3 regions of the Cobetia sp. 4B genome follow, and region 3 is predicted to be linked to each of the others. Evidence: predicted binding sites of a transcription regulator. Region 3 holds the regulator's gene; each other region holds the start of a gene.
What was found. Region 3 encodes PhoB, which activates phosphate uptake and scavenging genes when phosphate is short. Its sites were predicted from a motif close to TGTCATANNNNTGTCANA; they were not measured.

Region 1: a site for PhoB is predicted at 1,447-1,464, ahead of phbB (acetoacetyl-CoA reductase). Genes of this name have one in related genera too.
Region 2: a site for PhoB is predicted at 1,099-1,116, ahead of H2O77_RS10250 (UTRA domain-containing protein). Genes of this name have one in related genera too.

Annotation. Positions count from the first base shown of each region.
Region 1 is NZ_CP059843.1:4,009,802-4,013,073, forward strand. It holds gene H2O77_RS16390 (DUF349 domain-containing protein) at 1-424, shown strand, start outside; gene phbB (acetoacetyl-CoA reductase) at 576-1,322, opposite strand; tRNA gene H2O77_RS16400 (tRNA-Met) at 1,693-1,769, shown strand; tRNA gene H2O77_RS16405 (tRNA-Met) at 1,823-1,899, shown strand; tRNA gene H2O77_RS16410 (tRNA-Met) at 1,943-2,019, shown strand; gene H2O77_RS16415 (EVE domain-containing protein) at 2,189-2,668, shown strand; gene H2O77_RS16420 (tetratricopeptide repeat protein) at 2,803-3,272, shown strand, end outside.
Region 2 is NZ_CP059843.1:2,454,523-2,457,794, reverse strand. It holds gene H2O77_RS10255 (extracellular solute-binding protein) at 1-667, opposite strand, end outside; gene H2O77_RS10250 (UTRA domain-containing protein) at 1,307-2,077, shown strand; gene H2O77_RS10245 (NYN domain-containing protein) at 2,229-2,786, opposite strand; gene H2O77_RS10240 (hypothetical protein) at 2,992-3,180, opposite strand.
Region 3 is NZ_CP059843.1:4,246,374-4,249,645, reverse strand. It holds gene phoR (phosphate regulon sensor histidine kinase PhoR) at 1-1,124, opposite strand, end outside; gene phoB (phosphate regulon transcriptional regulator PhoB) at 1,132-1,821, opposite strand; gene ubiA (4-hydroxybenzoate octaprenyltransferase) at 2,045-2,935, opposite strand; gene H2O77_RS17460 (chorismate lyase) at 3,001-3,272, opposite strand, start outside.

The DNA of each region.
Region 1 (3,272 bases), 240 kb from region 3:
GGAATGGCAGCAATGGCGTGACCTGCTCGAACAGCACGCCGTGGCGGATGCCAGCGCGCGCAACGGCGACGTGCAGGATGTCGAGCTGCCGAACACCTCGGCCTTCGACGACAACAGCCGTCAGGCCAATGCGGCGCGCAACCAGATGCGTCAGGCCCTGCCGAGCAACTGCAGCGCCGCCAACGAGCGCCTGGCCGAGCTGCGTGTTCACCTTGCCATTCTGTTCGAGGCCCCGCTGGGCAGCGAAGATGAATCACGCCGCCTGACCGTGCAGGTCGCGCGCATCAACCAGCAGCTGGGCGAGCGCATGGAGCGTGAAGAAGAGCTGGATGAGGTGCTGGATGCGCTGCTCGCCAACGGTCCGCTGGATTGGGACGCCTGGCAGACCGAACTGCCGCGCTTCGATGCGCTGTTCAATCACTGAGCCTGTGCTCTTGAGCTGGTGACGACGCGCTCGCAAGATTGAAATCATGGCAACGAAAAGCCCCCGTCTCGAGAGAGACGGGGGCTTTTTCATTCTCTTGCCAGGCGGGGCCGGGTGCCAACCCTGCTCTGGCTAGCGCTAGCGCAGAGCATCAGCCCATGAACTGGCCGCCATTGATATCCAGGTTGGCACCGGTGATGAAGCCGGATTTCTCGTCGGCCAGGAAGGCGACCGCACGTGCGATCTCGTCCGGCTGACCATAACGCTTGACCGGGATGGTCTCGCGGATCGATTCACGGATCTCTTCGGGGATCTTCATGATCATGTCGGTGGCGATGTAGCCCGGCGACAGGGTGTTGACGGTAATGCCCTTGGTCGCGGTTTCCTGCGCCAGCGCCATGGTCAGACCATGCATGCCCGCCTTGGCGGCCGAGTAGTTGACCTGCCCGAACTGGCCCTTGCGGCCATTGATGGAGGAGATGTTCACGATGCGGCCGTACTTGTGCTCCAGCATGTCATTGATGACGGCACGGCAGGTGTTGAAGACGCTGTCGAGGTTGCAGTTGATGACTTCGCGCCACTGCTCATAGCTCATCTTGCGCATGGAGGTATCACGCGTGATGCCGGCGCAGTTGACCAGAACCGCGATCGGACCGAAGCGATCGCGGATTTCGTTGACGCCTGCCTGACAGGCTTCGAAGTTGTCCAGCTCGATGCCGGACAGTGCGATGTTCTCGAACCCGGCAGCGCGCTGTTCCGACAGCCACCCCTCTGCCTTTTCCTTGTTCCTGTAACCCGCAATTACCTGATACCCCTGGTTCGCCAGCTCGCGGCAGATAGCGGAACCAATGCCACCGGTACCACCGGTAACCCATGCGACGGGTGCTGTTTGTGTCATCTTATTGTGTCTCCCTAATCCTGGAACGTCCTGTGTCCTTGGCTTGGGCACAGCTTGGCGAATCTGCGGACACCCCCGCCCTGAGAAAACGAGAATGCCTGCAACGACAACAATGACCCGCGTCTCTAACAGCCTGATGACAATCGTGCACTCTGTGACGCCTGCCATCCGCCTGCGCGAGGCGCGTCACCCTCAGTATGGACAGGATGCAGCGGGAATGTATGTAGCAGATCTCTCACACAAGATGCCGATAATCGCTCAAGAGGCGCAGACGGGTTGGTGACGACTCACCGGACACGAGAAGTTTGCGTCAATTACGGGATAACGGTTGACGCAGCACTGTATATCCTTATACTACGCCCCACGTTGATGCGGGGTGGAGCAGTCTGGTAGCTCGTCGGGCTCATAACCCGAAGGTCATCGGTTCAAATCCGGTCCCCGCTACCACTGACAAGTCGTTGCCTATCAAGGTAATTGCCGGTCAGACACCAACGTGATGTTGCGGGATGGAGCAGTCTGGTAGCTCGTCGGGCTCATAACCCGAAGGTCATCGGTTCAAATCCGGTTCCCGCTACCAACCTCTGATGCGTCAGAGTTGGAGCAAAGGCAGTACCCAGTGTTGCGGGGTGGAGCAGTCTGGTAGCTCGTCGGGCTCATAACCCGAAGGTCATCGGTTCAAATCCGGTCCCCGCTACCAAGAATTCGAAAGGCCTGATGCCATGCATCAGGCCTTTTTCGTATGCGTGAAATTGCTGTGCGATGATGGCGAGGAAGCCGGTTCACGAGCCTGGCTACCCCTATCCACACTGGGCCTCTTCACACTTGGCCCTTCACACTCATCACGTCAGTCCCAAGGGAGTGCCTGCATGCGCCACTGGCTGGTCAAGACCGAACCCGATGCCTTCTCGCTGGATGACCTGCGCCGCGAATCACCGGCGCTCTGGGATGGCGTGCGCAATTATCAGGCGCGCAACTTCCTGCGCGAGATGCAGCTCGGTGATGTCGTGCTCATCCAGCACTCCAGCTGCAAGGTGCCTGCGGTGGTCGGACTGGCCGTCGTCAGCGAACTCGCCCTGCCCGACCCGACGGCCAGTGATCCTGAGCACAAGGGCTTCGACCCACGTCAGGTGGCGGACATCGATGCCGACAAGCCTCCGCGCTGGGTCGCCCCGCGTCTGAGCTACCTTCGCTCGCTGCGCACCACCCTGCCCATCGCGCGCCTGAAGACCCGGCCCGAGCTGGCGGACAGCCACCTGGTGCGCCGCGCACGCCTGTCCGTGATGCCGCTCAGCGAGAGCGAAGCCGCCTGCATCGCCAGCCTGGCCGGCGACACCCTGCTGCCGTGAACCGACGTGCCCGAGGCGATCGCGCGAGGAAGTGTCCGGCAGCGCCTTGAACTCCACTGCGACGGGCCGCATCATCAGGCCAACCGGCTCGCCCGCGAGCCTTGAATCGCAGACAGAATTTCGGGGCATGCACCATGATCATCGATCCCAATACCGGCCAGCCACTGACCGGCAATGACACCACCGCCGCCCAGCCACAAGGGGTGGTCGGCGGCGGTGCCGCCAGTGCACCGCGCCAGGCAGAAGACGCCAACACCTACATCATCGATGTGGACATGAGCAATCTTCAGCAGGTGCTGGAAGCCTCACAGCAAGTGCCGGTACTGCTGGATTGCTGGTCGCCGCAGAGCGAGCACTGCCTCGTCCTGACGCCGATCCTCGAGAAGCTGGCACGTGAATATGCGGGCGGCTTCATCCTGGCCAAGCTGAACGCCGAGGAACAGCAGGACATCGCCGCTCAGCTGGGCGTGCGCTCGGTGCCGGACGTCAAGCTGGTCATCCAGGGCGGTCTGGCAGGCAACTTCACCGGCGCACGTCCGGAGGCCGAGATTCGCCAGTTCCTCGAGCAGCACAAGGTCCAGCCGGCGGCAGGAGCAGGTCCCAG
Region 2 (3,272 bases), 1.8 Mb from region 3:
CCAGTGACAGACGGCCCTGGCGCGCCAGTTCCGCGAAGACTTCCAGGCCCGGTGTCAGGTCGGATTCCTTGCCGCCATTGGCGAAGGCGGCGGCCAGAATGGCGTTGTTGGCCTGGGAGGCCTTGCCCACGGCGCCGACGGACACCTTGTAGTCACCCTCGGCGAGATCGGCGAAGGAGGTCGGGCGCTCATCTTCGCTGACCAGTGTCTTGTTGATCATGAAGGAAATGGTGCCGGTGTAGCCCAGTACCCAGTGGCCATCCTTGTCTTTGGCCCACTCCGGGATCTGCTCCCAGGTCGTGGTCTTGTAGGCCTGGGTCACGCCTTGCTGCACCGCGATCGGACCGAAGGCGAAGCCCACGTCACCGATATCGGCGGTGGCGTTCTCACCCTCGGCCTTGAACTTGGCGACTTCCTCGGCGGAGCTCATGTCGGTATCGCTATGCGCGATGGAATACTTCGACTCGAGGTCAGCCCAGGTGTCCTTCCAGTTGGCCCAGCTGTCCGGCATGCCGACGCTATCGACACGGCCTTCGGACTGAGCGGCCTCGAGAAGGTCAGCCGGCATGTCGGCGGCACTGACGGAGGCACTGCCCAACAGGGCGGCCATGCAGGTGGAAACTAGCAGGCCGGTGGAGCGGGATGAGGTAGTGGCAATCGACTTCAAGGAGATTTCCCCAGTAGGTGATGAACAATCGCTGCGCTGAAGGTAAGGCGTGACGGGCATCAGGCACCCTGTCGACACGCTGAGAGCACGTCCGGGTGCTCAGGTCATTGCTCAGGCCAGTTCTCGGATCATTGACCAGACCAGTGCTCTGCCAAGTGCTCAGGCAAGTGTCGAGACAGCCGAGATGTGTGGTCTAGTTCAGTTCGAAAGGCACGATCGACTCTAGCGCTCGCCTGTGACAGTTGCGTGTCGTCAACATGTCGTTGTCATGGCATGGGGTGGCGGCTCTGCCTCTGCCTCCTTCATACCTTCTCCGCGCCTTCTTCGTGCCTTGCCGCGGGCTTCAGTCCTCGCTATCTTCCACAGCCATAGGCGTGCAAGGCATGAGCCAGCACGTGATGGCTGAGCTGGCGTGGCAGCCAGAGCTGCGCTGTCACCGAGTTGTCACGCCAATGCCACTATTCTCCTCATGCGTGTCTCGGCAAGCGTGTCTTGAAAAGTCGCTCTGAGCTTTGCGGGTCCTCTGAACTAGACCACAGAAATCGCTTCGCTCTGACCCTTTCCATCCTGGACGCCCTGGATGTCATGCAAGTGACTCGCCAGAAATTGCTGTCTTTCGTTATCTTTCAGGAACTTCGCATGCCTTCATCTTCGCTTGAGCCCCAGAGTGACGCCGCTTCATCGGCAACTCCTGACGCGGATGTCCCCGTGGCAGGGCTCAAGGGCAAGCTGCTGAACCATCTTGAGGCAGCGCCGCTACGCGCTTCACAGCGCCTGCCCTCCGAGCGCGAGATGATCGAACGCTTTGCCACGACGCGGGTCACCCTGCGCGACACCCTGCTGCAGCTGGAGGCGGAGGGGCGTATCTATCGCGAGAATCGGCGGGGCTGGTTCGTCTCGCCGCCACGACTGCGCTATGACTTGCTGGCGTGCCTGCCATTTCGCGACATGGTCGAGTCACAGCAGCGGGTGGCCAGCACCGAGGTACTGGCGGCAGGAGAAGTCGCTGCCAATGCGGTGATCGCGCGGCGACTGGGGATTGCGGAGGGCTCAGTGGTCTATCGCATCACTCGCGTGCGGCGTATCGACGGGCGGCGCGTGCTGCATGTCTGCCATCACCTGCGACGTGACTGCTTCCCGGGCATCCTCGATTTCGACCTCGCTGCCCACTCCCTGACCGACCTCTACCGGCACGAATACGCCATTCGTGTCAGTCGCGTCAGCTTCGAGCTGGCTTCCACGGTGTTCGACGCTGAGGCCGCCGCCGCGCTGAACGCCGCACAGGGCAGCCCCGCGCAGCGCATCACTCGCATCAACTTCGATCAGAATGGCCGCGCGGTGGACTGCGATGATGAACACTGGCGCCACGACGCCATCGAATTGACGTTGAGTGCCGCACCACAGAGCTAGTCGGCAAGTTCGCGGTAAAGCCTGAATGTCTGGCAGGCCGCTGGTAGCCCAGACGAAAACACCCGCACACCTCTCTGTCAGTAGAGGCCGTGCGGGTGTTTCTTGTGCGACGGGCAGGATTCGGGCGCGGTTGAGACCCGATCGATCGGTATCAGCGCATCAGCAGGCTTTCATCGACTTCGCGGAAGTGATGGGCGCTTTTCATCAGGGCGAGGGCGGTGAGGGCTTCGACGCCGTAGACGTGTGTCGTCACATCGTGGCGCGCCGCGACATGATCCAGCAGCAGGGCGAAGTCGCCATCGCCGGAGGCGAGGATGATTTCATCGACCTCGGGGGCGGCTTCCATCACGTCGATGGTGATGCCGACATCCCAGTCGCCCTTGGCCGAGCCGTCGCCGCGCTGGATGAAGGGCTTGAGTTTGACCTCAAAGCCTATCTCGCGCAGGCGCTGCTGGAATTGCTGCTGCTTGGGGTCGCCACGGTCGATCGCGTAGGCGTAGGCATGCTGGATCGAGCCGAGGCGCTCGAGCTCTGCCCACAGGCGACGATAATCGAACTGCCGGCCGAAGGTATCGCGGGTGGTGTAGTAGATGTTCTGCACATCAATGAAGACGGCCAGGCGTGTGCGTGCCCCATCCGCGTCGCGAGTGCCATGCACGCTGTGCTGGCGGGAGTCGAGGGAGCTGTCGCGCGAAGAGGATGCTGGCATGGGCGTCGCCGTGGCGGGAGGAGCAAGGGCAGGCAAGAGGTGATTTTCCTCTCCCCAGAAAGAAGCCGGCCGCTACCTGATGATGCAGGGCAGCGGCTGGAGGTCTAGCGATGAACAGCGCTCTCACCGGTCAGTGACTCGATGGCAGACGCCAGTTGAGCGAGGCGAGCAGCGCGTTCGGGCACCAAGGCTTGATGGGCAAGCCTCAGCTCTTGGCAGCAGGGTTTGACGGCTTGGTCGGCTTGACGCCAATGACCTGGCCGCTGACACCGGATTCAATCACATCCACCTTGCCACCACGGTCCAGGAAGGCCTGCATCTGAGCTTCAAGCGAGGCTGAGGTTTCGACAGCAGCCGGTGCTTTTTTCTTTGCAGCAGTACGAGTATTCGCCATGCGGGACTCCGTTCCAAGACGTGAGGGGTGAAGGTGCATGATAACACAGTGGCAACTTTGCTGCTTGATGGCGTCAATTTGGAATCAGAAGC
Region 3 (3,272 bases):
CGGTAGAAGCGCTCGGTCAGGCGCGGCAGGTGGACCGGGTCGATGCCGTCCCCGTCATCTTCCACCTCGACCAGCAGGCCCTGGTCATCCGCCTTCCAGCGCAGGGTGATGTGACAGTCTTCGGGGGTGTAGCGCACCGCATTGAAGACCAGATTCGAGATCGCGCTGCGCAGCTCCTGCTCCTCACCGCGCAGAGACAGGCAGGCATCGGCCTCGATGGAGAAGGTGTGGCGCCCCTGGGACAGGCCTTCGGCGTCGTCGCGGATATGGCCGAGCAGGGCGCTCATGTCGATGCAGCGACCATTGTCGGACAGCTCGTCGGTTTCCAGGCGTGACAGGGTCAGCAGGTCCTCGACCAGGTGCTGCATGCGGTCGGTCTGGCTCTGCATCTGGCCCAGTCCACGCTGCCAGCGCGGTGGCAGGTCATCGGCGTAATCGGAGTAGGTCTCGAGATAGCCGGCCAGTACCGTCAGCGGCGTGCGCAGCTCATGGGAGACATTGGCCACGAAGTCGCGGCGCATCTCTTCAAGACGATAGAGGCGGGTGACGTCACGCAGCATGACCAGACGCTCGTTGTCACCGAACAGGGTGATGGAGATCTGCAGCGTCAGGTTGTCAGACAGCGGCGACTGGAGTGTCAGCGGCTCGCGGTAGGCCAGCCGATTGAAGTAGTCGATGAAGACGGGGTCACGCAGATAGTTGGTGATGTGCTGGCCACGGTCGTGGCTGGCCTTGAGACCGACCAGCTGCTCGGCAGCGCTGTTCCACCATTCCATGTCACCGTGGTTGTCCAGCATCACCAGGCCGTCGCGCATGGCCTCGGAGGATTCCTGGATACGGTTGAGGATGCTGCGCAGTCGCTCCTGAGCCTGACGCTGGCCCTTCTGGTAGCGGTAGAGACGATCGAGCAGGTCTCCCCAGACGCCATCGCCGGGAGGCGGCTCTTCATGGGGATTGGTGATCAGCCAGGTGTAGAGGCTCTTCAAGTGCTTGAGATGGACGAACAGATACAGCGAAAGGCCCAGCGCCAGGCCCCAGCCCAGATGGCCCAGCAGGCCACCGATCAGGCCGAAGCCACCGGCAAGGTAGCCGAGGCGCCATAGCTCGTTGGTCCAATAGCGCATGAATCCCTCAGGCCTGAGCGCTGAAGCGGTAACCGGTGCCGCGGACGGTCTGGATCAGATGCTGATGGCCTGTGCCCAGCGCCTTGCGCAGGCGACGGATGTGCACGTCCACGGTGCGCTCCTCGACATAGACGTTGCCGCCCCATACCTGGTCGAGCAGCTGGCTGCGCGTGTAGGCACGCTCCTGATGCGTCATGAAGAACTGCAGCAGGCGATATTCGGTCGGGCCGACATCCAGCGAGTTGCCGTGGGCGGTGACGCGGTGGCTGGCCGGGTCGAGCATCAGGCCCTCGACTTCCACCGCCTCCTCGACTCCCTTGGGAGTGGTGCGACGCAGCACGGCCTTGAGACGGGCGACCAGCTCGCGCGGCGAGAAGGGCTTGGTGATGTAGTCGTCGGCCCCGGCTTCCAGGCCTTGAATCTTGTTGTCTTCCTCGCCCTTGGCGGTCAACAGGATGATCGGCAGCTCCGAGGTGGTCTCGTCACGCTTGAGGCGCCGCGCGAGCTCCAGGCCACTGGTGCCCGGCATCATCCAGTCCAGCAACAGCAGATCGGGCTTTTCATCGACGACAATGGCGTGGGCGTCCTGGGCATTGTCTGCCTCCAGCACGCGGTAATCCGCCATTTCGAGGGCAACGGCGATCATCTCGCGAATCGAGGATTCATCGTCGACAATCAGTACGGTCTTGGAGCTCATCGCTAGATCCCATGCAGCAGTCGGCGCACGCGCCAGAATGACAAGTCGATGACGATTACAACCCGCTTATATGACAACGAGATGACAACTGCCAGCATGGCAGCTTGCACGCAAGCCTGCCAGCCGCCTTGGAGGCGCGGCAGGCAGGCATGAACCGTGGGCTGGGGAGCAACAGAGGGCAGAGGTCGCTTTAAATTAAATAATACTAATGTTTATGCAGGAGTCAGCTCATCGGCCAGGTCGCCAGGGCGATACCGGCGAAGATCAGCAGACCTGTCCAATGATTGTTGAGGAAGGCCTGGAAGCAGGGCGCACGCTCACGCTCACGGATCAGACGTTGCTGCCAGACGAAGGTGACGGCGGCGGCGGCCAGCCCCAGCCAGTAGAAGATGCCCAGCGCCAGCTGCAGGCCGATGCCGATCAGCACCGCCAGCATGCCCAGCTGCAACAGGCCGATCATCAGCTTGTCGGCACGCCCGAACAGCACGGCGGTGGACTTGATGCCCACCTTGAGGTCGTCGTTGCGATCGACCATCGCGTAGGCGGTGTCGTAGGCCACCGTCCACATCAGATTGGCCGCGAACAGCCACCAGCCGTAGGTCGGTACCTCCTCCAGCGTCGCGGCGAACGCCATCGGAATCGCCCAGCCGAAGGCGGCGCCCAGCACCACCTGGGGCAGATGATGGAAGCGCTTCATGAACGGATAGCTGGCCGCCAGCAGCACGGCGACGATCGACAGCAGCACCGTGGTCAGGTTGGTGAAGCACACCAGCACGAAGGCGGCCGCGACCAGCCCCCCGAACAGCGTCAGCGCCTCGCGCTCCGAAATGCGACCCGAGGTCAGCGGCCGGTCTCGCGTGCGCTCGACATGCTTGTCCCAATGGCGGTCGGCGTAGTCGTTGATGACGCAGCCGGCGGCGCGCATCAGATAGACCCCGGCGATGAAGATCAGCAGGGTCGTGCGCTCGGGAATGCCATCTGCCGCCAGCCACAGTGCCCACAGGGTCGGCCACATCAGCAGCCAGGTGCCGATGGGGCGGTCCAGCCGTGTCAGGGCGAGGTAGTCGGCCAGTCTGGAAGGACGCGAAGCGGCGGAAGTGGATGACGCGGTCATCGGGACTCCTGGGCGGGTGGTAGTGGGCAAGGGAAGAGAGAAACGAGGCCAGTCGGGCGCAAGGCTCAGGCCAGCTGCAGCGCGTGCTGGAAGGCCGGCGTGAAGCCCTCCTGCACCAGCACCTTGAAGCGACCATGCGAGAACATCGAGCGGCGCATCCACAGGCTGGTGGTGCGGGCCAGCGGCCTGGGGCTCGAAAGCACCAGCGGGGCGCGGCTGACATCGATGGCGCTGCGGGTCAGGTCGGGCTGGCGAAACAGCCAATGGCCCAGCGAGCGCTCGCCCAGCGTCGAGAGGCGATGACCGTGAGCCAGGTCCAGCGCCGCCAGCGAGCGTG